Regions from separate parts of the Lactobacillus kefiranofaciens genome, predicted to be linked through region 1. Evidence: predicted binding sites of a transcription regulator. Region 1 holds the regulator's gene; each other region holds the start of a gene.

What was found. The regulator HrcA, encoded in region 1, represses chaperone genes, less so after heat shock. The targets are predictions, from matches to a motif close to TTAGCACTCNNNNNNNNNGAGTGCTAA.
Region 2: the regulator HrcA is predicted to act here: its motif matches at 3,804-3,830, upstream of ICI50_RS01245 (Hsp20/alpha crystallin family protein).
Region 3: the regulator HrcA is predicted to act here: its motif matches at 6,392-6,418, upstream of ICI50_RS09865 (ATP-dependent Clp protease ATP-binding subunit).

Annotation. Positions count from the first base shown of each region.
Region 1 is NZ_CP061341.1:876,921-887,335, reverse strand. It holds gene ICI50_RS04480 (class A sortase) at 1-660, opposite strand, end outside; gene lepA (translation elongation factor 4) at 663-2,501, opposite strand; gene ICI50_RS04470 (hypothetical protein) at 2,725-3,390, shown strand; gene dnaJ (molecular chaperone DnaJ) at 3,462-4,619, opposite strand; gene dnaK (molecular chaperone DnaK) at 4,703-6,568, opposite strand; gene grpE (nucleotide exchange factor GrpE) at 6,586-7,161, opposite strand; gene hrcA (heat-inducible transcriptional repressor HrcA) at 7,179-8,228, opposite strand; gene ribF (riboflavin biosynthesis protein RibF) at 8,396-9,334, opposite strand; gene truB (tRNA pseudouridine(55) synthase TruB) at 9,355-10,248, opposite strand; gene ICI50_RS04435 (ribosome-binding factor A) at 10,297-10,415, opposite strand, start outside.
Region 2 is NZ_CP061341.1:249,840-260,254, reverse strand. It holds gene ICI50_RS01280 (TPM domain-containing protein) at 1-146, opposite strand, end outside; gene ICI50_RS01275 (deoxycytidylate deaminase) at 103-582, opposite strand; gene trpS (tryptophan--tRNA ligase) at 603-1,625, opposite strand; gene ICI50_RS01265 (SOS response-associated peptidase family protein) at 1,744-2,340, shown strand; tRNA gene ICI50_RS01260 (tRNA-Gly) at 2,383-2,453, shown strand; gene ICI50_RS01255 (CPBP family intramembrane glutamic endopeptidase) at 2,514-3,176, opposite strand; gene greA (transcription elongation factor GreA) at 3,255-3,716, opposite strand; gene ICI50_RS01245 (Hsp20/alpha crystallin family protein) at 3,938-4,363, shown strand; gene ICI50_RS01240 (C1 family peptidase) at 4,503-5,819, shown strand; gene ICI50_RS01235 (ABC transporter ATP-binding protein) at 5,901-6,842, opposite strand; gene ICI50_RS01230 (ABC transporter ATP-binding protein) at 6,863-7,918, opposite strand; gene ICI50_RS01225 (ABC transporter permease) at 7,934-8,965, opposite strand; gene opp3b (oligopeptide ABC transporter permease) at 8,974-9,903, opposite strand; gene guaB (IMP dehydrogenase) at 10,061-10,415, opposite strand, start outside.
Region 3 is NZ_CP061341.1:2,000,337-2,010,751, reverse strand. It holds gene ICI50_RS09895 (putative polysaccharide biosynthesis protein) at 1-325, shown strand, start outside; gene ICI50_RS09890 (hypothetical protein) at 368-604, opposite strand; gene ICI50_RS09885 (ABC transporter permease) at 651-3,230, opposite strand; partial or broken gene ICI50_RS09880 (ABC transporter ATP-binding protein) at 3,240-3,879, opposite strand; gene ICI50_RS09875 (PTS sugar transporter subunit IIC) at 3,963-5,273, shown strand; gene ICI50_RS09870 (alpha/beta hydrolase) at 5,254-6,171, shown strand; gene ICI50_RS09865 (ATP-dependent Clp protease ATP-binding subunit) at 6,452-8,572, shown strand; gene ICI50_RS09860 (hypothetical protein) at 8,682-9,416, shown strand; gene ICI50_RS09855 (amino acid permease) at 9,580-10,415, shown strand, end outside.

The DNA of each region.
Region 1 (10,415 bases):
AGTTGCCTTTTCGGTTTTAACCAAATTACCACGGATAGCCCAACGGTTAGCGCCACCATCGGCACAGGTAATCAAAGTTACAATTTTCTTTTTTGTATTGTTAACCAACCAAACTGCTGATGGATCAACAACTTTCTTCATGTAAATCCGATAAGTATAAACTTTCTTCAGGTTAGTGAGATAAATTAACTCACCTTTTTTTACATCCTCAAGCGGTGAAAACAGGATACCTTTAGCCGTCATATAGTGTCCAGCCAAAGGATAATTGCCTTGTCCCATCTTCTGGTCAGCTCGCATTGTACCACCACCAGTGGACATCGCATCATCGGACATCCCCAACATTACTGGTAAATGCATATTAACATCAGGGATTGCCAAGGCTCCGATCGCACCTGAAGTCTTGCTAATCTGAGACTTAGTAGCTCGGGCGGCATCCATTGACTTCACCTTATTAAAATCAAACATTCCTTTTTTCTTTTGATTCTGTTCGACTTTCTTTCTAGTTAATGTCGTCAACGTTGATTTTTGGTTATGGCTGATCATCTGATTGCTAATTTGCTTGTTAAAGATGAGTACTAATCCAACAATTAACAAGATAACGGCCAAAACTCGGATGAGGATTGTACTAAGGCTAGTCTTTTGCTTCTTTTTTGTTGCCATAGCTATTTCCCCTTGATGTCATCATCATTCATCTTAAGAACAGCCATAAAGGCATCTTGAGGGACATCAACTTTGCCGACAGCCTTCATCCGTTTTTTACCACGCTTCTGCTTTTCCAAAAGCTTAGCCCGACGATCAGGGTCACCGGTATGGATCTTCCAGGTAACATCCTTACGGTATGGCTTGATGGTTGCACGAGAAATAATCTTTGCCCCAATAGCACCCTGAATATCAACTTCAAAGTTTTGCCGTGGAATTAATTTCTTAAGCATCGAAGTCATTTGACGAGCGCGGTCTTGTGCCTCACTTCTATATGCGATGAAGCTCAGGGCATCGATTGGCTCTTTATTAAGCAAAATATCGATCTTAACTAAATCAGTTGCTCGATAACCGGTAATCTCATAATCAAGGGATGCATAGCCTTTAGTTGAAGATTTTAAATCGTCAAAGAAATCAAAAATAATTTCAGCTAATGGCATATTGTAAATAACATTTACACGATATTTATCAAGATAATCCATCGTGACAAACTCGCCCCGCTTTTTCTGACAGAGTTCCATTACTGGTCCAACAAAATCATTAGGAACCATTACTTCAGCTTTAACATATGGTTCTTGTACTTCTTTATATTCGCCAGCATCTGGCAAATCAGATGGGTTATCAATAACCTTAGTAGAGCCATCATTCATAATCGCATGATAGTCAACAGAAGGAGCAGTCATAATTAAATCAAGATCAAACTCTTGCTCTAATCGTTCTTGCACGACATCCATATGTAATAAGCCTAAAAATCCACAACGGAAACCAAAACCTAAAGCAGTCGAAGTTTCAGGTTCAAATTCCAAGGCTGCATCATTTAACTGCAATTTTTGCAGAGCTTCTTTCAGATCGTCATAATCACGGTTGTCAACTGGATACATCCCAGAATAAACCATTGGTGGAATCTGACGGTAACCTGAAAGTGGTGCTTCAGTCGGATTGACTGCAGAAGTAATGGTATCACCTACACGAGTTTCACGAACCGATTTAATATTGGCGGTTAAATAGCCTACATCCCCAGCGACTAAAATATCTTTCTTAACAGGCTGTGGACTTGAAACACCAACTTCGGTAACTTCATATTCCTTACCTGTATTCATGATCTTTATCTTGTCGCCAGCCTTAACCGTTCCGTCTTCAATCTTTACGGACATGACAACTCCGCGGTAATCATCGTATTTTGAATCAAAGATCAAGGCCTTAAGTGGAGCAGTTAAATCTCCTGTTGGTGCTGGAATATCTGTAACGACTTTTTCCAGCATATCCTGAATGCCTTCACCAGTTTTGCCAGAGACTTCAGCAGCTTCAGAAGCATCTAAGCCCAGCATCTCTTCGATCTCTTCTTTAGTCTTAGGAATATCAGCAGAAGCCAAGTCAATCTTGTTAATGACGGGCAAAATCTCTAAATCATCATCAATTGCCAAGTATGTATTAGCTAAAGTCTGTGCTTGTACCCCCTGGGTTGCATCTACTACCATTAATGCACCTTCACAGGCAGCTAAGGAACGTGAAACTTCATAAGAAAAATCAACGTGTCCCGGCGTGTCAATTAAGTGAAAAATATAGTCTTCACCATTCTTAGCGTGATATTTTACTTCAACCGAGTTCATTTTAATGGTGATCCCACGCTGACGCTCAAGCGGCATGTCATCAAGCATTTGATTCTTGAGTTGGCGTTCACTCACTGTATCGGTTAATTCCAAAATTCTATCAGCAATCGTAGACTTACCATGATCAATGTGAGCTACAATCGCAAAATTACGTATGTGTTTTTGATAATCTTTAAGTTTATTTATATCCATAAAATTGTTCTCACCCTTTGCTATCTTAATTATTATAGCAAAGCCAGGAGATTTCATAAAATATCTAAAACAAGAAAAATATTTTAAGTATTTTACAACTAATACTATATTTTTATGTAAGCGCTTGCTTATTTGCTAAAAAAGTGTATATACTGTTTTATAGAAGATCTAAACTTCTAATGTCATAAGCAAAAATTTAGTTTGTAGAACTAGAGGCATAAAAATGAACGAAGAACATAGCTTACAAACCAGAGAATATTCATTACCTTTTGGTAGAGAACACATGGCAATCTTTGTATTAAGAGGAGACCGGGTAATTGACTGTGGTATTGGTGAAGTCACTGAGTACCATTTTCAAAAAGAACTAGACTCTAATATTAAAGAAAAAATTGCGGAGCAATTACAAGGCAATTCAACCGATAGTCTAGTTGATGACTACCTCAGCATTTCTGAGAGTGGTTCAATGCAGCAAGTTTATTGGCAATATTGGAAACGTGAATATCTTGATGAAAACGAAATGAATATTCACTTTGGTCACTCCTGGCTGCCAAACACTAATGATCAAACAGTTTTAATTATGAGCGTAGCTGAAAAGACTCGTCAATTAAATCTTTACTTTATGGAGCAATTGCTTAGAACACGGCGCCAAGAAGAAGCTTTACCTGATCAAATGGAAAAGGATCTTCACCACATGAAGCACATTTGTCAAGTAGCTCAAGCATACGTAGACGGTGATGGACGCCCATTAATTGACTATTTAGAGATGCGTGCTCACGATAACCCAGATATTTTAAAAGAAGATCGCATTGTTAAAAGAGTTTTGAAACACTTCTGGGGTTACCAAGACGACCTGTATGCTAAGCAAAAAGTACAATATCACAATATCTAATTTACTTAATACAAAAGAAATAGCGGACTGCATCATAATTTAGCAATCTGCTATTTTTACTTTTATATAAACTATTCTCCGCTCAGTTTATCCTTAAGTCGTTCGAAAAAGCCTTTTTCTTTTGGCGTAATATCTCCGCCACCATCATGAACAAAATCAGTCAAATCTTGTTTTTGCTTTTCATTGATATGTTTTGGAATCACAATATTAACTGTAACGATTTGATCACCATTACCATTGCCACGAAGATACGGTACACCTTGACCACGTAAAGTAAATTTCTTATTAGGTTGCGTACCTGCTGGAATACTTAGCTTTTGATCACCATGAACAGTTTTAACAGTAATCTCATCCCCTAATGTGGCTTGAGCAAATGAAATTGGAACATCAGTATAAATATTTTGTCCACGACGCTGGAAAATCTTAGATGGCTTAATTCGGTAATTAATATATAAATCACCATATGGACCACCATTGATACCGGCTTCGCCTTGTCCTTGATAGCGCAATTGTTGACCGTTATCAATACCTGCTGGAATATCAACCTCAATTGTATTCTTGCGCTCTACGGTACCCTTACCATCACAACTCTTACATGGATGTTCAATAATTACACCACGACCATTACACTTGTCACAAGTTGTCTGACGACGAATTACACCAAGCATTGATCTTTGAGTAATAGTCATATATCCAGTACCGTGACATTTATCACATGTAATTGGATGAGTACCCTTTTCACAACCATTACCACCACAGGTTTCACACTTTTCACTGCGAGTATAGCTGACTTGAGTCTTTTTGCCTTTAACTGCATCCATGAAGTCAATCGTCAAAGTATAATCTAAATCTTGCCCACGTTGAGGTGCAGTTGGATCTACACGCTGCTGGCGAGCTCCTTGGCCAAAGATATCGCCAAAAATATCACTGAAGTCACCAAAACCTGATGTGTCAAAACCAGCACCACCAAAGCCTTGGCCAGCTCCACCGCCAAAGCCACCTTGACCATTGACGCCAGCTGAACCAAATTGATCATATTGAGCTCGTTTTTGCTTATCATGCAGAACTTCATAAGCTTCATTAACTTGCTTATACTTTTCCTCTGCACCTGGAGCATGATTTAAATCAGGGTGATACTTCTTGGCTAACTTACGATATGCTTTATTAATTTCTTGTTCACTGGCGTTACGATCCACGCCAAGCACTTTATAATAATCTTCTTGTGCCATTCAATTGAACTCCTTATAGTTTTCAAAAGAAAAGAACTACTCAATGGGTAGTTCTCTTCTCTTTATGTTTAATTATAAACCCATTACTTGTTTGGATCTACCTTATGGAATTCACCATCTTGGGCACCACCGTTGTTACCATTATTTGGGTTGCCACCTTGTGGGCCTTGAGGACCTGCTTGGGGGCCAGCTTGACCAGCTGCACCTTGTGCTGCTCCACCGTTTTGTTGGTAAAGCTTAACAGCTAAGTCTTGTGCTGCCTTAGACAAAGCATCCTTCTTTTCCTTCATTTCGTCCAAGTTGTTGTCTTTTTGAGCCTTCTTTAAGTCATCAAGAGCTGCTTGAACCTTCTTAGTATCTTCGTCTGATACCTTGCCCTTAGTTTCCTTCAAGGTCTTTTCAGTAGTGAATATTAATTGATCTACTTCGTTTCTAAGATCAACTTCCTCTTTACGCTTCTTGTCTTCTTCAGCGTGTTCTTCAGCGTCTTTTTGCATCCGCTTAATTTCTTCATCTGACAAACCGGATGAACTCTTAATGGTAATCTTTTGTTCCTTGCCAGTACCCATATCCTTAGCAGATACGTTTACAATACCGTTTTTGTCGATATCAAAGGTAACTTGAATTTGAGGAACACCACGTGGTGCTGGTGGAATATCGGTTAATTCAAAACGACCAAGAGTCTTATCATCGGCAGCCATTGGACGTTCACCTTGAAGGACGTGAACATCTACAGCTGGCTGGTTATCTGCAGCAGTTGAGAAGATTTGACTCTTTGAAGTTGGGATAGTAGTGTTTCTGTCGATTAGCTTAGTGAAGACACCACCCATGGTTTCAATACCAAGTGACAATGGGGTAACATCAAGCAAAACGATATCTTTAACATCCCCTGAAATAACACCACCTTGAATAGCTGCACCTAAGGCAACGGCTTCATCAGGGTTGATTGAGTGATCAGGTTCTTTGCCAGCCCATTCCTTAACTGCTTTTTGAACAGCAGGAATACGAGTTGAACCACCATTTAAGATAACCTTGTCAATATCATTAACAGTAAGACCGGCATCCTTTAATGCGTTATCAAATGGTACCTTAGTCTTTTCAACTAAGTCACTAGTTAATTCATCAAATTTAGCACGAGTTAAGTCAGCTTCAAGGTGTAATGGACCTGATTCACCAGCAGAAATGAATGGAAGTGAAATGTGAGTTGATGATACACCAGATAAGTCCTTCTTAGCCTTTTCTGAAGCATCCTTCAAACGTTGCATAGCCATCTTGTCTTTAGACAAGTCAACGCCATTTTCTTCTTTAAAGTTCTTAATCAACCAATCCATAATGCGGTTGTCGAAGTCATCACCACCAAGGTGAGTATCACCGTTAGTTGATAATACTTGGAAGACATCGTCACCTAATTGCAAAACAGAAACATCGAAAGTACCACCACCAAGGTCGTATACTAAGACCTTTTCGTCTTGATCTTTGTTTAAACCAAAGGCTAAAGCAGAAGCAGTTGGTTCATTGATAATTCTTTGAACATTAAGACCAGCGATCTTACCAGCATCCTTAGTAGCTTGACGTTGAGCATCGTTGAAGTAAGCTGGAACAGTAATAACTGCATCCTTAACTTCTTCACCCAAGTAGTCTTCTGAAAACTTCTTGATGTATTGCAAAATAAATGCTGAAATTTCTTGTGGTGTGTATTCCTTATCGCCAACCTTTACCTTGTAATCAGCTTCACCCATGTGACGCTTAATTGAAACAATGGTATTAGGGTTAGTAATAGCTTGACGCTTAGCAACTTCACCTACTTGAATTTCGCCATCTTTAAATGCAACTACTGATGGAGTCGTACGATTACCTTCTGGGTTAGTAATAATCTTTGGTTCTTTACCTTCAAGAACCGCAACTGCTGAGTTAGTAGTCCCAAGGTCAATCCCAATAACTTTTGACATATAATAAACTTCCTCTCTTATTGAGCAACAACAACCATTGCTGGTCTTAATGTACGATCTTTATATTGATATCCTTTTTGTAAAACTTGAACGACGTGGTCTTTTTGATCATCATTTTTGGCAGCTACAGTTTGAACTGCTTGATGCAATGTCGGATCAAATTTAACGCCTTCAGCATCAATCTCAACTACACCGTGATCTTTCATTGCCTTAACAAGTGAATCAAGGGTCATTTGTACGCCCTTCTTTAATTGCTTGGATACATCATCATCGGCCTTAACGCTTAAAGCTCTTTCTAAATTATCCATTGCAGGTAAAATATCTTTAGCTAAGCTTTGAGATTCATACTTAATAAGTTGCGCGCTCTCTTTCGAATAGCGGTTTTGCATATTTTGAATTTCTGCTTCACTACGCAAATACTTATCTTCTAGTTCTTTATTATTCTTTTGTAACTTTTCGATTTCAGTGGTTAACTTTGCACTGTCATCTTTTTTAGTCTCTTCTTTTTTAGCTTTTGCCTTAGCCTTTTTCTTTTTAGGAGCAACATCTTTTTCATCCAAATTCTTTTCACTTGGAAATTCTTCTTTACTCACGGCTAACCTCCTTTAATCTATTGAAATTTTCCATAATAATCGAGCAATTTCCTGGCTAGCTCGTTTCTAAAATATTCAAGTAGCCCGATCATTTGTGAATACGGCATGTTAGTTGGACCAAGTAAAGCAATTGTTCCTTTTCCATGATTACCAACACTATATTCTGCAGTTAATAGGCTATAGTTCTTCAGTAAGTCATTAGGCAACTCCGACCCCAACGTAACCTTGACCGGAAACTTAGCATCCTTGGTCACTGGACTAGTTGTCATTAATTCCGAGATTAGATCATTTTGATCAACTAATTCATAGAGAGATCGAATATCTTTAATATCCTTTTCTGAAGTATTGTTTAAAAGATTAATTTGCCCATCAACATACATCTGTTCACTAGCTGCATCCTTTAAAACATCTTCTACTAAATCCAGCAGTTCACTTGAATGCTCTCCACCAATCTGGTGTGAAGTAAGACTTTTGAGCAAAGTTGGCGAAATATCTTTTAAGCTTTTGCCTACTAGCTCATCATTAATCATCCTTACTGCCTTTTCAATCTCATCCCCATGAATATTATGTGGTAACGCATAGACTTGATTCTTAACGTTTCCATCACTCGTTACTAAAATTGCCATTACTTGTCTGTTAGACAAAGGAACAATTCTAAAACCAGTTACAGTAACATCATGACTCTCAGGTCCTTCCGCAAATGCTGTATAATTAGTTAAATCCGAAAGAATCTTGGCAGCTTCTTGAACTATTTCATTAACTTGATGAAATGGTCGATCTAATTGATAAACTATTTGATTATAAACTGATTCAGGAAGTTGAAGCGGCTCAACCAAATTATCAAGGTAATAACGATATCCCTCACTTGAAGGAACACGACCACTCGAAGAATGTGTCTTTTCAATTAAGCCTTGATCTTCAAGTACTGCCATCTCATTACGAATAGTAGCACTTGAAACCTTAATTGGAAGTTGCTTCATCACTGTCTTAGAACCAACAGGCTCATGCTTATGAGTAAAATCCTGAATAATTGTTTTTAATATTAATTCTTGACGTTCGGTCAACATAAGTATCGCCCTCACTTTTAGCACTCGTTTCTCTCAGGTGCTAACAGATTCTATTATACTAAAAACTAGCAGCATTTCAAGTAGAGTGCTAATTATTTTCCATTTTTTCTGTTATTTTGCACAAAAAGATCTGCATCCCTTAATCTGATGCAGATCTTTTCTCCTATCTAATCATGTTGTTTAGCAAAATAAGCTTTTATTTCTCTTTGATCTTTTTCTAGTTGCTTTTTTAACTCAGTCAAATTAGCAAATTTAACTTCACCGCGAGTATATTTATACCACTCAATTTTCATTGGTTTACCATATACATCTTCATCAAAATCAAAAATATTAGACTCAATATAAATTTTTTTAGCTTGATTAATCGTAACGTTATAACCAACACTAGTCATCGACTCATACCAAGTATTATTAACCATAGTCTTAGTTGCATAAACTCCAATTTTAGGCACCACTTTGTGCTCTGCCCAAACTAAATTAGCAGTTGGAAAGCCTAGCTTATGTCCATTACGTTTACCATGTCCAATAATTCCGCTCATTACATAATGATGCCCCATTAATTCGTAAGCTAATTCCATCTTGCCATCTCTAATAGCTTGACGAATTTCAGTAGAACCAATCTTTTTTCCCGCAAAAATTTGCTTAGGCATAACTTCAATGTCAAATCTACCTTGAGCATATTTTGGCAAAGTAGCCATATTAGCTATATTTTTATCACCATATGTATAGTCAAAACCTGCTACCACTGTATCCGCATTTAGCTTAATAATTACCTGATCTACAAAATCTTGTGGTTTAATCTTACTAAAGTCTTTAGTAAATGGCAAAACAGCTAAATAGTTTACGCCTAATTCAGCCATTTTATCTGCTTTTTCTTCTAAAGTTTCTAAATATTTAAAATCTTTCTTATTAGCATAAATTTCTTTAGGATGACGATTAAAAGTAAGTACTACTAGCGGTAGGTCCTTTTTCTGAGCTATTTTTTTAGCACGCGTAATTAAACGCTGATGACCTAGATGAACTCCATCAAAGAACCCTAATGCAAGTACAACTTTTGAAGATAAAATATTTTCTTTAACTGGATAAGTTAAATGAACGGTTTTCACAGTTAATTCCTTCGTTTCAATTATTCATTTTGCAGCAACATTAATTTCGGACGATATAAATTACCTTTACTTTCATAAATTGCTTTAACTTTTTTATTGAAACGTAAAGCTACTTTTTTAGCATCCATTTCTAACGAAATACCTGCACCATTTTTTACTTTTAACCACTTGCCCTCATCTAAATCAATCTGCGGATAATCTTTAAAAAAGGCATCAATTGGTTGAATTAATTTATCAACTTCTGCAGGATTTTCTTCTATTTTACTTAATTTTACAGCTTGCGAAATATCAAAGCCAGAACTAGCGGTTCTTCTTAAATAAGTCATTACTGCCGGGCAAGCCATCTTTTCGCCCAGATCATTAACTAAGGAGCGTACATAAGTACCTTTACTGCATTTAATTCTAAAACTAAAGCTCTCTTGCCCCTTCTCCTGATCAAAAACTGGCTTTTCGGTTAAATCATAGTCATACACCTCAACCATACGCTTAGGCCGTTCTACCGCGATTCCTTCACGAGCATATTCATAAAGATGCTTTCCATTAACTCTAACTGCAGAATAAATTGGCGGTACTTGCTCAATCTGCCCTTTAAAAGTAGCCATTTTTTGTTTGATTTCTTCAACTGAAAATGGAGTGGTTAACTTCTGTTGTGCTAATACGCTTCCTGTAGCATCATAACTATCCGTCGAATAGCCAAACAGACCTTGTCCAACATACTCCTTGGGTCTAGTATGCATCATTTCAATTAATTTTGTAGCTTGACCCACAGCAACTGGCAAGACTCCAGTTACTTCAGGATCAAGTGTACCCGCATGGCCAATCTTACGTATATGCAATGCCTTACGCAAATGATACACGACATCAGCACTAGTCATGCCTGCATCCTTATCAATTACTAAAATTCCATTTAACATATATAATCCAATCTAATTAACAAAAAAAGCGCCTTAACGGCGCCTTTTTTACTTATTTGTCCGTTCTGCATCTTGTTTTTTAACTTCTGCAATTAAACGGTCAATTTTACTACCATACTTAACTGAATTGTCTCTCTTAAAAATAAGTTCAGGAACCTTATAAACCG
Region 2 (10,415 bases), 630 kb from region 1:
TTAGTCTCTTTATTTAATAAGTGGAGATTATCTTCAATATTGTCCTGGATAAAACCAGTAGTAGTTAAAAATACTGCTACTAAGCCAACCAGCCAAAGTAGACTAATTTTCGTCTTCTTCAAGTTTATGAGCCAGGCTTTCCACATATTTGCGATCGATCTTAATTTGTTCATATGGTACCCCACAATCATGAAGCAGCTGCATTGCCAGAGGATTGTCACGATAATCAAAATAATAATTGATCTCTTTCACGCCTGCTTGCAATAATGACTTGCAGCAATTATAACAAGGAAAATGCGTGACGTAGATCTCGGTATTTTCTGTAGAAACGCCAAACTTGGCACATTGAATAATTGCATTCATTTCTGAATGAATTGTTCTTACACAGTGACCATCCACCATTTGGTGACCAACATCATCGCAATGCGGCTGCCCGGAAACGGAACCATTATAGCCCGTACCGATAATGCGATTGCCCTTTACTAAGACGCTCCCCACTAAAGCTCGATTACAGGTAGACCGCTGGGCAATCACCAAGGCTTGCATCATAAAATATTGTTTCCAAGGAATTCGATCATGCATGACTTTACCTCAACTCGATCTTATCTATTCTTAAAATAGTTCAAACCAATCGCATCACGAACTTGCTCTAAAGTAGCGTTAGCAACTTGGTTGGCCTTCTTTGAGCCTTCTAAGAGCATTTCATAAACTGCATCTTCATCTTGAGCAAACTTCTCACGGCGTTCACGAATTGGTGCTAGTTCTGCTTCTAAAACCTTATTCAAATAGCGCTTGATCTTTACATCACCTAAGCCGCCCTTTTGGTATTCGGCCTTAAGTTCAGCTACCTTGTCCTTATCTGGATCAAAGACATCGAGATAAGTGAAGACAGTGTTGCCTTCTACCTTGCCTGGATCTTCTACATGAACGTGGTCAGGATCAGTGAACATAGACATAACTTTCTTTTGAACGGTCTTGGCATCGTCTGATAAGTAAATGCAATTGCCTAATGATTTGGACATCTTAGCGTTGCCATCAAGACCTGGCAGACGACCTTGACCCTTAGGTGGGAAGTAGCCCTTAGGTCCTACTAAAACGTCGGTCTTGTAAACTCGATTGAAGGTTCTGACAATTTCACGTGTTTGTTCCAGCATTGGCTCTTGATCATCCCCAACTGGAATAACAGTCGCCTTAAATGCAGTAATATCAGCTGCTTGAGAAACTGGATAGTTCAAAAAGCCAACAGGAATAGAATCCTTGAAATCCTTTTGCTTAATTTCAGTCTTAACGGTTGGATTTCTTTCCAAACGTGCAACCGTTACTAAGTCCATGTAGTAAGCAGTTAATTCAAACAAAGCTGGGATTTGGGATTGAACATAGATCGTTGATTTTTCTGGGTCAAGACCAACGGCCAAATAGTCTAATGCTACTTGAACTAAAGAATTGCGAATCTTTTCAGGATTGCGGGCATTATCGGTTAAAGCCTGCGTATCCGCGATCATGATATAAGGATCGTATTTACCTGAATTTTGTAATTTTACTCGATTCTTTAAGGAGCCAATATAATGTCCAATGTGGAGCTTACCAGTAGGACGATCTCCCGTTAATAAAATTCCTTTTGCCATAAATTTTGCTCTTCTCTATCTAATAAATTCTTATTTTTTCATTATAAAGTCGTTTAATCACTTAATTTTAACAAAAAATAGGCTACTATTAAACTACCAGCAAAGAAAGGATTCCCTTATGTGTAACCAGTTTCGTCTAACTGACCTAAAACAAATTCAAAAATATCTTAAGCAAGATTTAGCCTTGCCATTAGTTGAACCAAAAATTGATGTAGAAGCTAAAGACATCTTCCCCAATCAGACGGCACCTGTTTTGCTTTTTCAAAATAATCAATTGCAATTAATCAATAAAAATTGGGGTTATCCTAGCCCGGTTGATGAGCATAAGCCTTTGTTTAATGCCAGAATTGAGCGTTTTTATGAAGCTAAGCCTTCAATGTGGGACCAGTCTTTTGCTAAACAGCGCTGCATTATCTTGACCAGCGAATTCTTTGAATATGCTAAAAAGACATACCAAGCATCAAACGGCAGAAAGTATCATGAACGCTACGGTTTTAAAACCGAGAATCCCATTACATTGATTGCAGGAATCTATGATCAAAACAATTTTGCCATGGTAACTACTGATCCTAACCAGGACATGCGACCAATCCATAATCGAATGCCCCTGGTCATTGAGCCTAATGAATTACGTCGCTGGCTTTTCCAAAACTTCACTAGCTTAATTGATCGACAAAATATTCACTTAACTGTTCAAAAACAAGCAAAAAAATAATTGGTTTCTTTAGCTAAAGCATGATAAAATAGAATTTGTATTGCGGGTATAGTTAAATGGTAGAACGACAGCTTCCCAAGCTGTAGATGCGGGTTCGATTCACGCTATCCGCTTTTTTTACAAAAATAAAAGGATGAGAATTAATTTTCTCATCCTTTTTGCTTGTCTAATTTTTAAATCATAATTACAGTTAACACACCACTGACAATAGCTAGGTACATTGGCATCCAAATGGTTTGCGTATAAAGATAGCTCCACGCATACAGCATGCCATACACGGCTTCTACTGCTAGCAGCAAGGGCGAACTCTGAAAATTCAACACGCTGAAAATAACCCCTGACACGATTATCCCCAAGATTGCTGCCTTTTTGGTATTAGTGCGAAAAGCATAATTAAACAAAAATCCAGTTGCTAAAAATTCATGCAAGATCGGCAAGATAATTCCTTGAGCCACAATTAGGAACCAAAACATATTGTTTGATTCATTTTTTAAATAAATTAACTCAAAGTCATAATAGCTAATCGCGTGATACGCCTGTAGATATGAGAGTGAAATTCGCGTGGCCGTGATTACTAAAGTAAGCAAGACAACTGTCGACATATTGCCCAGCCAAGGCAATTGAAAATCACGCGAGAAAAAGCGCTGCTCACGATTAAAACGATATATATAAAAAAGTAAAATCATTGCTGTAATTAGGCCGAATAAAATCAAGTCCCATATACGCAGCGGCGACTTCCTGGTGACTAATTTCACTACTGCAAATACCATCACATAGCCGATCAGATAAACTGCATAGCGAATAACATTGCCTTCTCTAGACTGTGGCGTATTCAAAGCCTTCACTCCTAATCTGAATTGTACCCTACAAAACCCATATTATACCAAAAAAGTACAGCTTATTGAATACATAGCCTATTTAACAGCTACAATCGTGACTTGATAGGCACCTGCTGGAGCTTCCACCTGGACCGTAGTACCAGCTTCTTTTTTCATAATGGCTTGACCTAAAGGCGAATCGAAGGAAACTTTTCCTTCAGCCAGATCAGCTTCCATTCGACCAACAATTTTATATTCTTCAGTTTCATCATCGTCATCAAACTTTAGAACAACGGTTTTGCCTAAATTAACCTTGCCATCATCTTCAGTCTCAACGATTTCGGCATATTTCAATTGCTTGCCTAAATAACGCAAACGACTTTGCAAGTGGCCTAAGTCCCGTTTAGCTTCCGTATATTCCGTATTTTCAGATAAATCACCTAAAGCCCGTGCAGCCTGCAGAATCTTAATTCTTCTTGGCCGATCCTTCTTCAAACGCGCAATTTCATCTTTAATTTGTTGATAGCCTTCCGGCGTCATTTTTTGAAAATATACCATAATAATTCACAATCTTCCTTTGATCATTATTATACAAAAGTTATCCATAAGAGTTAACCGTTGATTTAATAATCTTTTTATCTTTATTTAACACTATATGCTTCTGAGTGCTAAATAATTTAATTTTGCTGACAAACGACTACAATAATCAGTGTAAGGAAAAAGAGAACGAGTCCTTACGAGATAAGAAAGCAAATAAAAATGAAAGGAAGTTTTGTTATATGGCAAACGATATTATGAATCGTCGTAATGATATGATGGACGCAATGAACGACTGGTTTGGTTTTCCAAGAAATTTCTTTGATGACAGCGAAATTGAAAACATTATGCAATCTGATGTCGCAGAAAACGACAAGGACTACATGGTCAAGATTGATATGCCTGGCATGGACAAGAATAATATCAATGTTAGCTACAAAGATGGCGTCTTAAATGTTAGCGGCTCTAGAAAATCATTTAAGGACACTAGTGACAAAGATCACAACATTATTCATAAAGAGAGAAGCGAAGGCAGCATCTCAAGAAGCTACAGATTACCAAATGTAGTTGCAACTGACATCCATGCAAAGTATGATAATGGTGTATTGACCATCACTTTACCAAAGCAAACTGCTGGCAATGATGGCAATTCTATCCAAATTGATTAATTTATTAGATTATTGCAAGAAATCTAATAAGTGACGGATAAATTCTCTAAAGCGAGTTCAGTAATTGAACCTGCTTTTATTTTGGCTTAAAATAGAGTTAATTTAAGAAAAAATTAAAAAGAATAAAGGAGATTTTTAAATGGCTCATGAATTAACTGTGCAAGAACTAGAAAAGTTCTCTGCTGATTTTAATAAGAATCCTGAAAACCAAGTCGTTGCTCGTGCCGCTCAACGCAGTGGTGTACTCGAAGCTTCTTATAACGACCGCGTACAAAGCAAATTAACCCGTGTCTTCTCAACTGAATTAGATACCGATAATGTGACCAATCAAAAGCACTCAGGTCGTTGCTGGGAATTCGCAACCTTAAATGTTTTGCGCCACGCTTTTGGCAAAAAGTACAAGGCTAAGAACTTCACCTTCTCACAAGCTTACAACTTCTTCTGGGACAAGATTGAACGGGCCAACATGTTCTACAACAGAATCTTGGCTAGTGCCAATATGCCACTTGACTCACGTCAAGTTAAGACTGATTTGGATTTTGCTGGTACTGACGGTGGTCAATTCCAAATGGCCGCAGCCTTAGTAGAAAAATACGGTGTTGTTCCTTCATACGCAATGCCTGAAACCTTCAACACTAATGATACGACTGGTTTTGCGACTGCTTTGGGCGACAAATTAAAGAAAGATGCCTTAGTATTGCGTGAATTAAAACAATACGGCAAGGAAGACGAAATCAAGAAAACTCGTGAAAAATTCTTGAGCCAAGTTTACCAAATGACCGCCATTGCCGTTGGTGAACCACCTAAGAAGTTTGACCTAGAATATCGTGATGACGATAAGAAGTATCACTTAGACAAGAACCTGACCCCATTAGAATTCTTGCACAAGTACTTAGGCGACGTTGACTTTGACGACTACGTTGTTTTAACCAACGCACCTGATCACGAATATGACAAGCTCTATGGTCTTCCAGCAGAAGACAACATTGCTGGTTCAATCAGAATCAAGCTGTTAAACGTACCAATGGAATACTTATCATCAGCTGCCATTGCTCAATTAAAAGATGGTGAAGCTGTTTGGTTTGGTAACGATGTGCTTCGTCAAATGAACCGGAAGAGCGGCTATCTTGATACTAACCTTTACAAGTTAGATGACTTGTTTGGTGTTGATCTTCAGATGTCTAAGGCTGACAGATTAAGAACCGGTGTTGGTCAAGTTTCTCATGCCATGACTTTAGTTGGTGTTGATGAAGATAACGGTGATGTTCGTCAATGGAAGGTTGAAAACTCATGGGGTGACAAGTCTGGTGCTAAAGGCTTCTACGTCATGAATAATGACTGGTTCAAGGACTATGTTTACGAAGTTGTTGTTCACAAGAAGTACTTGACTAAGAAGCAACAAGAACTTGCGGAAGGTCCAATTACTGACTTGCCTGCTTGGGATTCATTAGCTTAAGCTTAATAATAAAAAGCAAATTAAAAGACTTAATTAGTGTTCAAATCACTGAATTAAGTCTTTTTCTTTATGTTTTAATTTCTACTCGTAACTAGCAGCTACTTCTTCATAATGCTGTACTTCATCTTCACTACAACGAACAAAATGTCCGGGACGGATTTCATGCATGCTACGTTCTTTACCGTCCATTTCTTCTTTTTGAGCATCATATGGAATTCGTGTTCTTGAGCGTTCAATTTCTGGATCAGGGATTGGTACTGCAGAAATTAAACTCTTCGTATAATCATGCAATGGCCGGTCATAAACATCATCGGCCGGACCAACTTCAAGCAACTTACCATAGTGCATAACCCCAATTCGATCAGAAATAAATTTAACCATCGACAAGTCATGCGCGATAAATAAGTAAGTTAAATTACGCTTCTTTTGCAATTCAATCATCAAGTTAACTACTTGTGCCTGAATTGAAACGTCCAAAGCAGAAATTGGCTCATCAGCTACGATAAACTTAGGCTCTACCGCTAACACACGAGCAATTCCGATTCTTTGCCGCTGACCACCTGAGAATTCATGTGGGAAACGACTAGCATGGCTTTTATTCAAACCAACCGTTTCCAGCAGCTCTTCTACTCGCTTACTTCTTTCTTCCTTGTTATTGACTAAATGGTGAATGTCTAACCCTTCAGCGATAATATCTTCAACGGTCATTCTAGGATTAAGTGAAGCATATGGATCCTGAAAAATCATTTGGGCATCCCTAGTAAAAGCAAGTTTATCTGCCCTACTTTTTAAATTTTCTACGTTCTTACCTTCAAAAATAATCTCACCGCTAGTTGGCTTATACAATTGTAAAATTGAACGACCGGTAGTGGTTTTACCTGATCCTGATTCACCTACTAGTCCAAAGGTTTCACCTTCATAGATATCAAAACTGACATCGTCTACAGCCTTGGTAACATTACGGCCATTTTTAAAGTATTGTTTTAGATGTTTTACTTCCAAAATTTTCTTTTGTTCTGGCATAAAAATCTCCTTTGCTGCGACTATTCAGTCTTTATCAATTCATCTAGTTTCATTGAATCATATTTCTTCCAACGTCTTTGAATTTCTGCTGGTGGCTCAACTTTAGGCGCACCTGGGGCAAGCAACCACGTTGCTGCATAATGCGTATTAGTTACTTTGAAGAATGGTGGCTTTTGCTCAACATCAATTTTCATAGCATATTTATTTCTCGGAGCAAAGGGATCTCCCTTAGGCGGATCAAGCAAGTTAGGCGGCGTCCCTGGAATTGATTCCAAAGTATCACTATCAAGAGTAGGCATAGAATTAATCAAGCCCCAAGTATATGGATGTTGCGGATCATAAAAGATTTCATCTACGCTGCCGAATTCCAAAAATTCGCCAGCATACATTACAGCTACTCGGTCTGCCATTCCAGCAACCACACCCAAATCATGCGTAATGAAAATAATTGAGGTCTTAACCCGCTTTTGCAAATCTTTCATTAAGTCCAAAATTTCTGCTTGAACAGTTACGTCTAAAGCGGTAGTTGGCTCATCAGCCAATAAAATTTCTGGCTCACAAATCAAGGCAATTGCGATCACGATTCTTTGTCTCATCCCACCTGAGAACTGGTGAGGATACTCATTGATTCGTTCCTCAGCGTTAGGAATCCCAACTGCCTTCATCATTTCCAAAGCCTTTGCCCAAGCCTTCTTTTTGGAAACACCTTTATGCTTAATTAACGGTTCAGCAATTTGTTGACCAATTTTCATCGTAGGGTCAAGTGAAGTCATTGGATCCTGAAAAATCATTGAGATTTCATTACCCCGAATTTTTTGCATTTCTTTTTCAGGCAAATCTAGCAAATTCTTACCATGAAAATTAATCTCACCACCCTCAATTTGGGCATTTCTAGCTAAAAGCCCAATAATACTACGGGTAGTAACTGATTTCCCTGAACCTGATTCGCCTACAATGGCTAACGTTTCACCTTTATTTAAGTGAAAGGACACATCACGAATTGCCTTAACCTCACCAGCGTAAGTGTGAAAATCAATTTTTAAATTTTTAACATCTAAAACTCTTTCTTCTGGCATTTAGGTTAGTCCTTTCTATCTTTGTCCTCTTGGGTCAAAGGCATCACGTAAACCATCACCCAACAAGTTAAAGGCAATCATTAAGATACATAAAACGATTGCTGGGTACCACATTTGGTATGGTAAGAATTGGAAATTCTTTTGTCCTTCGTTAAGCAAGACACCCAATGAAGTTTCTGGAGCTGAAATACCGATACCAATGAAACTTAAGAAAGCTTCGAAGAAGATGGCCGTTGGAATAGTATACATCGTTTGAATGATAATAATACTTGAAAGGTTCGGAACCAAGTGTTTCCAAGCGATCTTCCAGGGTGATTCACCCAAAGAACGGGCAGCTAAAACGTATTCTTCATTCTTCAAACTCAAGGTCTCTGCTCTGACCTGCCGCGCCATCGTTGTCCAACTAGAAATTGCAATAGCCAAAATGATTGAGGTAATCCCTGGCTTCAATTTAACCAACATCAAAACTACAATAATCAAGTTAGGTACGGAGGAGATAATTTCGATAATCCGTTGCATCACGTTATCGACTCCCCCGCCTTTCCAGCCGGACACTATTCCGTACATAACCCCGATAGTTAAGTCAAACAAGGCAGCAACTAAGGCAACAATTAAAGAAATCTTAGTACCATAAATAATTCTCTGACCCAGCGAACGACCTAAGTAGTCAGTCCCGGCTAAAAAGTATTTGTCTTTAGGAACATTATTTTCGGCATAGGCATCAACCCATTTACCATTTTGCTTAATCTTACCGTTCAAGCCATTAACTGCACTCAAGCCTGGCACTTTTGCTGGCAAATTGGCGTATTGCGGATGTGATTTAACCAGGGTACTTTTATTGATGAATGGTGTCGAACCGAAAGCGACTACAATCATCAAGATAACGATAATTGCAGAAATGACTGCAGCTTTTCTTTGTTTAAAACGAAGCCAAACGTTTTGTCCAAATGATAATGATGGGCCCGCAATATTTTCGTTATCTTGAGCTTCATCTTTTGGTAAAGGTTCAAAGGCATCTGCCGGAAGGGTTAAATTTTCTTCAGTCATATCGTCTTCTAAGCCTCGCTTTCATCTAATCTAATTCTTGGATCAATCAATCCGTAAACTATATCGGTAATCAACAAAATGACAATTAATCCAATACAGTAGACCATCGTAATTCCCATGATCGTTGGATAATCATTGGTCAAAATTGACTTAACGAATTGTTCACCGATTCCAGGAATATTAAAGATATTTTCAATAACCATTGAACCAGTCATTAAGGCTACTGCATAAGGTCCGATTAAAGTAACTAAAGGAATCATCGAATTACGCATTGCGTGCTTTCTAATTACTTCGGTCTTGCTTAAACCTTTAGCCTTACCCAATTCGATGTAGTCACTACTTAAGTTATCGACCATACTAGTCCTGATAAACCGTGCTGTTTCCGCAAATGGCCCTACCGAAAGAGCAATTGTTGGCATAATTGTTTGAGAGAACTGTCCCCAACCAGCTAAAGGGAACCAGCCTAATTTAAGACCAATATAATATTGAAGCAATACGGCTAAAACGAAGTTAGGAACTGACTTACCAATAATTGAAATTACGGTAGCAGTTGAATCAGCCCAGGTACCTTGCTTAACAGCGGCAATTGCACCAACAATCACGCCGAGGACCACCCCAAGAATTAATGCTTGCAGCCCCAATTGAACCGAAGCACCCAAACGAGCACCAATCAACGAAGCTACGGGTTGATTGCTATATTGGAATGAAGTACCAAAGTCGCCATGCAGCATCCCAGCAATGTAGATCAAGTATTGTTCCCAAACTGGTTTATTCAAACCATATTGTTCGTTCATAATATGTTGCTGAGTTAATGTCATCTTCGCTTCGTTAGCATAAGGTGAACCAGGCATTGACTTCATTAGAAAGAAAGTCACCGTGGCTACAATAAACAAAGTGAGGATCATGTAAAATATACGTTTTAATAGGTATCTAGCCATATTAATTGCTCCCTCATTTTCCTTTTGTTTTATATTTTAATTTTAATTATACCAAAAGATTAAAAAATATCTAGTCTAAAGGAAATAAAAATTAAAAAATAAGAGAAAAGTTTGATCTTCCCTCTTATTTTTTAATTAAATTATATGTGTATTGCTTTTACTTGTAGTTAGGAGCTAGCTTAGTCATTTGCACGTCATGTGGATGTGATTCACGTAAGCCCGCATTAGTAATTTGTACAAATTGGGCCTTTTCAATCAATTCAGGAATGTTGGCAGCACCACAGTAACCCATACCTGAACGAAGACCACCTTCAATCTGGAAGACAACGTCGGAAACGTCACCCTTGTATTCTACCCGAGCTTCAATTCCTTCAGGAACCAGCTTGTTGGCTTCATTAACGCCACCTTGGAAATAACGATCGCTTGAGCCATGTGCTTGGGCCATTGCACCAACAGAACCCATACCACGGTAGCTCTTATACTTCTTGCCATTATCTTCAAAAATGTCGCCA
Region 3 (10,415 bases), 1.0 Mb from region 1:
AATTTTATCTAGCGATATTGCCTTCTTAGTAGTGATCTTGCTTAGTTATCATAAACTGAATCATACTTATGGCGTTAAACTAGGCAGTCTATTGCCAATTGTGGTAGCTAATGAAATCTACATTGTTGTACTCTTTATCTATCAACTCTTGATTGGCAGCCACTTCAACACGCTCGGCCGCATGGGCAGTTTCATTTATCTAGCTATCTTTGGCTTAGCCTTCCTAGGTATTTATATTATGCTGGCCAACTTCATGGGAATCTCCGAGAAGATTTTTGGGAAGAAGATTGGCTACCGTTATTATCGCTATAAGCATTATGAGTAAAACAAAAACGACAAGTTGATTAGAACTTGCCGTTTTTTGATGCTAATAATTTCGATTGATGTCGCCCATGCTGGAACGCATTGCTTCATCAACGTATTTTGAAGTTTCGATATCTGCCTCGTTAAGAGCATCTTGGATATCTTTATAATTCATTTGATTAACAAGGTAGAATCTTAAGGCCTTGTTGACTAACTTATTAAAATCAACATCGTTGATCTCATCATATTTTTCAATTAACTTACTGACATCACTATTTAATTCAAAGTGCTTTCTTGGCATTTTTATCTCCACCTTTTCTTATGAAGCAATTATAACATAATGCCTTTTAGTCAATAGATGACAAAGCATCGAGCATATTGATTTTTTTAATCTTGTGATGAACTACAATGGCCAAGGCAGCCGTGATCAGGGCAGGAATTAATGCCGAAAAGACAAAGTTGAGCGGGTACATGTTCGGGTCAAACATTGCGACGTCTGGCGGCAAGCTCGTGATAATAAAGTAATGCAGCCACCAACCGAAGCCAAAGCCTACTAAAGTTCCAAGCAGCGATAAGATAATGGTCTCACGGTAAATATACATCGTCGTCTCATTATCGTAGAAGCCCAAGACCTTGATTGTGGACAATTCACGGATTCTTTCAGCTACGTTAATGTTGGTTAAATTAATGTTGGTTAAATTATAGATTACAACCAGCGCTAGCATCCCTGAGATTAAGATCAAAATAAAGATAACCTCGTTTAAACTACCCGTAAAGCTGCCCAAGAGCTTTCTGTTAGATGAATTAGAAACGATGGTTTCAATCGCTGCGGTCTTTACTAATTGCCTGCTGACTTTGTTCACATAAGCAGGATCATGCTTCTTGGTAGTGACTAAGTAGGCATTAGCTGAATACTTCTTGCCAGTAGCCTTTTCATACTCACGCGGACTCATGAAGAGATAGTGACCCAGATACATTTCGCAGATACCGCTAACTTTGAAGTGATAGATCTTGCCGTGGCTGTTTTTTAAAGAGATCGTTGAGCCTTTTTTAGCATTAAGAATAGTAGCTAGTTTTTCTGAAATAATGACGCCATTCTGGGGTAGAATCAGTTTCTTTTTATCTTGGCGTTGCCACAGGTTAATTGATTTCCTAAAAGTCTTAGTATCTTTAGGCGCGATTAATGACACGTTTTCAGTTGAGCCGCTATTTTTTAGATGCTTGCTTAACTGCTGATACTGCACCGCATTGACTTGGGTAATAGCTTTTTCTTTAAAAATTTGAGTTAATTTTCTTTCTTCTTTTTTAGTAACATCGCTAGGTTTCAAGGCGATAATATCATTTTTTTGTACATCATTATATTGAATGTGGCCGATGCCTTGAAGCGAATCGCGGATACCAAAGCCCATTACTAACAACCCCGTACAGCCAGCTACACCCAAGATCGTCATGAGCATTCTGCTCTTATAACGGAAAATATTGCGTGCTGTGACCTTGGCTGAAAAACTCATGTACCGCCAGAGCCAAGGGATGTGTTCTAGCATAATTCTAGAGCCGTTCTTAGGTGGTTTGGGCAAAAGCAAAGCTGAGGGCTGCTCGCGCAGCGTTTGCCAAAGTGTAAGCATAGAGATGACTGTCGTTGAAAGCAGTGCAACGGCTAAGGAGATTAAAAGTGGTCCCCAGGCAAAGTTTAGCTGATAACCAGTCCCTAATGTAGAAGAGGCCAGATATGCCTTGATGATTAAATCGGGTAAAAAGGTATAGCCTAAAATGGAGCCCAGTACTACACCTAAAATGGAGCCCAGTACTACACCTAAAATTGCGGCAGAGGTACTGTAAAGCAAAAACTTGATGGCAATTGCGCCATTACCGTAGCCTAGTGCCTTTAGCGTACCAATATTGGTTCTTTCTTCTTCGATAAAACGCATCATGGTTGTCAAACTGACTAACGCGGCTACGGCAAAAAGAAAGACAGGAAAGACGTTGGCGAGGACTTCAACTCGTTCTGAATCAGCGCGGTAGGAAGAATAGCCTTGGCTTTCTTCACGGCCGTTAATCGTGTAACTTGGATAGGCAATTTTAATTTTATTTTTAGGCACCTCAATTTGATTAGGATTGATTGGAATGCCTTTTTTTAATAATTGTCGTGCTGCTTTTTGCCGATATTGTGCCTTGTATAAAGCTACGTACTTATTGTATTTGTCGCGGCGATTTTTATTAAGTGCTTTTTGCAGCTTATCTTGGTCGCGATAAACACGATTGCGGTAGGCGACGCTGAAGGGACTTAGGCTAGCCGTATTTTTAAAAGTTACACGTGAAACCTGATATACAGGTGAAGCAAAAGCATTATGCGAGGTTACGGCGATACCGGTTAGGCGGCCATTACCAATGTTGGTTTGCCCGATTTGATTTTTATCTAAAAATTCACTGGATTTAACGAAGCCGACAACGCGATAAGTTTTATTTTTTAAAATACCTGGTTTGCTAAAGGTGATTTGTTGTCCAAGATGGTATTTCTTCTTTAGTAAATATGACAAGGCAATTTCTCGCTTATTGTCCGGGAAATGTCCTTTAATTAATTCGTAACTGGAAATATTGTTAGATTGAGAAAAGACGCGTAGAGTATCATGGCTATTTTTAACGCGTACATCCTGAAAATAGCCAAACGCGGCTTCTTTAACTTCTGGCAAATTGCGGATAGTAGCACGATCGGTTGAATTGATTCCATAGTTGGAAGTAATGGTTACGTCGGCTAGATTATGCTTGTTAAAAAAGTTGCCACCGGTGGCACGCATGTCAGGACCAGCCATCTTAAGCCCTACAAAAGCAAAGGTCCCCAGACCGATTAAGAGAATAATAGCAATGTAGCGCCCTAGCGAGTGGGTAATTGCTGGCAATGCGTCTTTATATAAAATCGTTTTACGCATAATAATCACCTACCATTCGATTGTACTGATGTCAGCAGGCTGATGGTTAATTTTAATATCTTGAATACCGCCGTCATGAATGCGAATCACCTTGTCGGCAATTGGCGCAATAGCGGCGTTGTGGGTAACGATTAATACGGTTGAACCATTTTGTTGGCTCATCACATAAGAGAAGTTCTGGCTTCTTGGCGATTGCGCGGGCAATGGCCACGCGTTGTTGTTCCCCGCCAGATAGTTGCGCGGGGAAATTGTCCTCTCTATTGGCTAAATCAACTTGTTGCAAAGCTTTGTCCACGCTCATCGCGTCGGGCACGATTTGAGCCGCTAGTTCGACGTTCTCTTTTGCCGTTAAATTAGGAATAAGGTTATAGAATTGAAAGACGAAGCCCATGTCATTGCGGCGATAAGTGGTGAGCTGCTTAGCATTATAGTTGGCAATATTCTTGCCAGCCACGATTACGTCGCCACTAGTATTTGGTTCCATCCCGCCTAAAATATTAAGTAAAGTAGATTTGCCTGCTCCGGATGAGCCTAGGATAATGACTAACTCTCCCTGAGCGACAGAAAATGTAATATTTTTATTGGCGTAAATAGTTGTATCACCGGATTGATAAGTTTTGGTATTATTTTTTAATTCAATATAAGCCATAATGATCAACTTTCTAGCATACATGTATAATAGATCTAAGTTAATTCAATCATATTTTTGGAAGATAGGTAAAGGAAAACACCATGGGAGATAAAGTAGTAGGTTTTGTCCTTCGCGTTAGAAGGCTATCGATTTTTAGAATAATTCAGCGTACATTGATGATGCTAATGCCGATTGCCATTGTTGGTTCCTACTTTGAGTTATTGCGGGATGCAGTTTTTTCACCAGATAGCTTCATCTATAATATCTTTAGCTTTGATGAAACAATGTCGGATCATCTTTGGTATGCTGGAGCTTTTATTAGTAATGGTTTTGTGCGGGTAACCTTTGGCTTGTTTGGTATGTATACTGCATATTTTGCAGCTCGTTATACCGCAAGATTATATAAAAAGGACTCAACTTTAGCCGGCATGACCGCGGTGATTGTCATTATGTTCTGCGCGTATGCAAATAATGTAGCAAACAGTGCAGGAGATCGGTCACCGTTTTCATCCAGTATTTTAAAGATTAATGCACTGCTTTTAGCTATTTTAATTGGTTATGTTGTGGGGCAGATTTTTCATTGGCTAGGTAAGGATCATCAACCTATTTCTTTTGAACACACCGAGCGTATTCGGCAGCGAGCATGGAATTCGTTTTTGCCAATGTCAGTTTCACTTGGATGCGGGATGGTATTAGGCATTATAATCTATGAGTTTCAAATCAAAATTATTAATTCTGACACTTTCAAGACCTTGGTTGTCCAGGTGCAAGGTTCAAATAATTTGCTGGAAATCTTAGCTTTATTGTTGGTGGTAATGATATTAAGCTGGATTGGTATTGGCTACCCCTTATCATCAATCTCTAACGCAGCTTCAGGTGCTGCAGCAACTGCTAATTTGAATTATGCATTAAGGCATGGCAGTGCTTGGAATGTACCACATAGATTCTTAGGTAGCTCGCTAGTTTATCCCTATGGTGCAATGGGTGGTGCGAGCTTGGTTCTGGCCTTAATCGTCTTGATTTTATTAGCAAATAAAAACTCTAAAGAAAGTGAGAATATTGCTAAAGCAAACCTTTTACCAGCGGCCTTTAATTCGACGTGGGGCTTTATGATTGGGATGCCGATCATTTTGAATCCGGTTTTCTTTTTATCGATGCTAATTATTCCTCTAATCAATGTGTTACTTGCGGCTGGTGCAATTGCCATTCATCTTATTCCGCCTTGCGTTTATCCTGTGTTAAAGGGGACTCCAGGAATTTTGATTTCGTTTTTCGGCTCTAACGGAAATTGGATGAATTTAGTATTTTCTATCTTATTATTTATTTTTGATATTGTATTGCTTGTTCCAACTACCATGCTGGGACAAAAGATTGAGAAGAGACTGAAAGAATATGAGCAAAAAGCAAAGTAATTTAGGTAAAAATCCCAACTTAAAGTGGCTACTCATTGTAATAGCATTGATTATTCTGCTGGCTATTCCAGGTTATAGCTGGATGAAGGAAGGCAACCGGATGCGGGCTCAGCGGCAGAAGTCTATCTTGTCGCCAGTAATTATGGTTCCTGGCTCAAGTGCAACAACCGAGCGTTTCAATGAATTAGTCAACCAACTAAACCGTGATACGCCAACTAAGCACAGCGTATTGAAGATTAACGTTTCGACTAAAGGGGTATTGTCTTATTCTGGTTCAATTGATAAAAACGATAATGAGCCTTTTATTATAGTAGGTTTCCAAAACAATAAAGACGGCTACAGCAATATCAAGAAGCAGGCAGGCTGGCTAGATCAGGCTTTTTACGATTTGACACAGAATTATAGATTTAATAATTTCAAGGCTTTTGGTCATTCAAATGGTGGCTTGATCTGGACCTACTGGCTAGAGCATTATTATTCAACGTATTCCGATGAAATCACGATGAAGCGACTGATGACGGTAGGTACGCCATATAATTTTAGTGAAGGCAATGCTAGTCATAGAACGCAGATGTTGGAAGACTTTATCAAAGATAGGAATAGGATTCCGAAAGATTTGGTTGTCTATTCATTATCTGGTGGTAAGAACTATGAATCAGATGGAATTGTGCCTGAGGCCAGTGTAGCTGCCGGCAAATATATCTTTCAAAACCGGGTTAAAAACTTCACTGCAATGATCGTAACGGGTGAAGAAGCAGATCACTCAGATTTGCCTCAAAATGAGCAGGTTGTTCAGGTAATTGAACAGCATTTGCTCAATCCTGTGAAACCTAAAAATAATCCAAATCAAGCAAATCAAAATAAAGATAAGAATAATGGTAGAAAGGATCAAAATTAGTATTATTGTGGAAAACTTTGATAATAAGACGATAAAAAACTAATTTTCATAGTGATCTTAAGAAATTCTTTATATTTTGTGAAGTGCTAGATGTGTTGATATATCAACATGTTTGGCACTTTTTTGCTTATTAATCACAAAAATAAAAATAAATGTGGAAAGCTTTTAGCTTTTCTATTGCTTTTTGTGGATAACCTGCTATACTTATAAATGTAAAGAGCTAGCACTCAAAGCCATTGAGTGCTAATGATCTAAATTTGACATAAGGAGTGTTGCGAATATGGCATACTTTGACAATGATTTTGATAACTTATTTAACGAATTGAACAGCTCATTCTTTAACGATGACTTTGGCAACAGAAGAGCCAGCAACGGTGGCTCAATTCCAGTGAACTACTCAAGCAATATGGGTGCCACTCCACAGACTATTCAACAGAATCCTAACCAAACTAATGAAAAAACAATTGGCGTAGACTTAGTTGAAGAAGCTAAGCATAATCATTTCGATCCAGTAATCGGTCGTGATGAACAGATTGATAATGTAATTGAGATTTTATCAAGACGTAAGAAGAACAATCCTGTCTTGATTGGGCCAGCTGGTGTTGGTAAGACTTCTATTGTAGAAGGCTTAGCTGAAAGAATTGCTTCAGGTAATGTACCAGCTAAGATGGCTAACATGCACATTATTTCAATTAACATTAATGACATGGTTGCTGGTTCTAGCCTTCGTGGTAGCTTTGAAGAGAGATTAAAGAAAGTCATCGACAAGGCTAAGAGCGATCCAAACATTATTTTGTTCATCGATGAATTGCACAACATTGTAGGTGCAGGTTCAACAGATTCTGAAAACAACAATGGTGATGCAGCCAATATCTTGAAGCCAGCTCTTGCTAGTGGTGACTTGAAGCTAATTGGTGCTACTACTACTAGTGAATACCAAAGAATTGAAAAAGACCCAGCTTTATCACGTAGATTCCAACCTGTTCAAGTTCCAGAACCAACTACTAAGGTAGCTGTGAAGATCTTGGAAGGTTTGAAGAAGAAGTATGAAGACTACCACCACGTAAAATACAGTGACGACAGTCTGAAGTTAGCTGTTGAATTATCAGAAAGATATATCCAAGGCCGTTACTTACCAGACAAGGCCATCGACTTGATGGATGAAGCTGGTGCTAAGAAGGCTTTGCTTGTACAACCAACTGATGAAAAGAGCTTGAGGAACCAAATTAATGCTCTTGAAGCTAAGAAGTCTGAAGCTGCTAAGGCAGAAGACTACGACAAGGCAGCTGACATCAAGAAGAAGATTGCTGAACTTGAAGCACAACTAAAGAACGTAGACACCAAGAATACTCCAGAAGTAACTGAGAAGGACATCTACGCAATTATTGAGCAAAAGACCAAGATTCCAATGAGTGAACTCCACGCTGACGAAGCGCAAAAGAATATTGATTTGGCTAAGAAATTAAAGCAAAACGTCATTGACCAAGACAAGGCAATTGATGTCATTACTGATGCTATTGCTCGTAAGCAAGTCTTCAAGGACAATGATCGTCCAACTGGTTCATTCTTGCTCACTGGTCCTACTGGTGTTGGTAAGACTGAACTTGCTAAGCAATTGGCTATTCAATTATTTGGCAGCAAGGATCACTTAATCCGTTTGGACATGAGTGAATATCAAGATGAAATGGCAGTCAACAAGTTGATTGGTTCTGCACCAGGCTATGTAGGCTACGGTGAAGGCGGTCAATTAACTGAAAAAGTTCGTCATGAACCATACTCATTGATTTTGTTCGACGAAATTGAAAAGGCTAACCCACAAGTCTTCAACGCACTTCTCCAAATCATGGATGATGGTCGTTTGACTGACGCACAAGGCAGAACCGTTTCATTCAAGGACACGATCTTGATCATGACTTCTAATGCTGGCTTCTCAGACAAGTTGTTGAAGGACGGCAAGGTTGACCAAGACAAGTTGATCTCAGCTCTTGAAAATTACTTCAGACCTGAATTCTTGAACCGTCTTGATGCAATTGTTCCATTCAACTCACTTACTGAAAAAGACATGGGCAAGATCATCGACATCTACTTAAAGAAGATGACTCATGTTCTTGCTAAGAAGGATATTACGGTTGAAGTATCAGATGAAGCTAAGAAATTCTTAGCAGAAAAGGGTTACGACAAGAAATTCGGTGCTCGGCCATTAAGAAGAGTGGTGGAACAAAATCTTGAGACACCAGCTGCTAAGTTGATCTTGAGCAAGCCGGATACTAAGAAGATTGAATTCACTGCTGATGACAAGCACTTGTACTTAAACGGTGAAGCAATATATGATATTTCTCCAAAGATTGAAGAAAAGGTTAAGAAAGACGAAGCTAAAACTGAAGATAAAAAAGAAGACTAATTTTTAGTTAGTCTGTGTTTGAAGGATATTCCCCAGGGAATATCCTTTTTTACATACATGATTTCTTGTATAATCTAACTAATACGATTCGAGTAAAAAGATTAGGAACATGGATAGAAAAACAATTGATTTAATTATCAAAATAATTTTGACGATCTTAGCCTTAGCTGCTGGCGTTTTTTGCTTTGTAACGCAATGGCCAGGTCGAGAAGCAGTAATTGCGACAATTTATGGAATTCTATATTTTCTTATTGCCTTAACTCTATGGCTGCAGCAAAAACAAGGCTGGCTGCAAGTAATAATGACGGCTTCATTTGTAGTGACGGTGATTTTGACAATTGCCCAGGCAATAGCAGGAATTCCGCTGGGTGTTTATCAAGCAGAGATGTTTCATTCTCTGATAATAGTCTTACTGGCTGCCCCAGGAATTTTAGGCTTAATCTACTTTAATTTAAACACGCGACATGACAATTTGGATTTGTTGCTTGTTTTCATGCGGATTATTTTAAGCTTTGAAGTTGATATTATTGCTATTATGTTAATTCTAATGTTGGAGATCAGTGGCGCGATGATTTGGTACTTGCCCCAATGGGGTCAATATGCGTTAGTATATGGGATCTTAGTTCTAGCGATTTTAGATATTGCATACGCTGTGATTAATTGGTTAAAATTCTATCGCGGTAAAGTGGTTTGGATTACTACAATATTGATGATTATTGAAATTTTAGCTTGTATGCCTCTTTTTGGGATGCCAACTTTAAGCGTGATTGCCTTCATTTTGATTGCAATTGCAATTTTGATTTTTACAGCTTATCTAAATAATCGAATTAAAAGCAAAAAATAATTGCACAAAAAGTAAGTTGCCGTTATAATGCAAGTCAAAAGTAATTTTGATGGAGCGTCTGTTTCATTACCGAAATAGACGCTTTTTTCTTAAAGGGGAAAGATGTGAATGCGATAGTGAGAAGCCAAGACTAAAACGTGGATTGAAAAGCCGCCATGTGACCATGATTGCGATCGGTGGAGCGATTGGTACAGGACTGTTCTTAGGTTCCGGCTCAGCAATTCATAGCGCAGGTCCGTCGATCATTTTGTCCTATTTAATTGTCGGAATTATCACCTTCTTCATGATGCGAGCATTAGGCGAACTGATCTTGGCTGATCCAGAGAGTCGTTCCTTTCTTGAAGCAATTAAGAAGTATTTGGGCAAGCGAGCTGAGTTTGTTGCGGGTTGGACTTATTGGGCTTGCTGGTTAACACTAGCGATGGCTGACTTGACTGCTACTGGTATTTATTTACGCTACTGGTTTCCGTGGTTGCCACAATGGGTCGGACCATTGGCGATTATTGTACTGCTCCTTTTGATTAACACCGTTAATGTAGGTTTGTTTGGTGAATTGGAAAGTTGGTTTTCAATGATCAAAGTTATCGCAATTGTGGCTTTGAGCATTACCGGCGCTGTGATGATTGTGTTACATACTCCAGTTAAAGGTGGGAATGTTTCGCTAACTAATTTGGTTAATCACGGTGGCTTCTTTCCAACTGGCTGGTGGGGATTCCTGCTCTCCTTCCAGATGGTAGTCTTTGCCTTCGTAGGCGTGGAGATTGTTGGTCAAACAGCTAGTGAAACAGCCAATCCAGAACAGGACATTCCCAAGGCGATCAACACATTGCCAGTAAGAATCGGTCTGTTCTATGTCGGCTCAATGTTGGCAATCATGTCAGTCTATCCGTGGAATGAAATCAAGACGACCTCGAGTCCATTTGTGCAGGTCTTTATGGGAATTGGCGTAACGGCCGCTGCTGGAATCTTGAACTTCGTTGTTCTGACTGCCGCAATGTC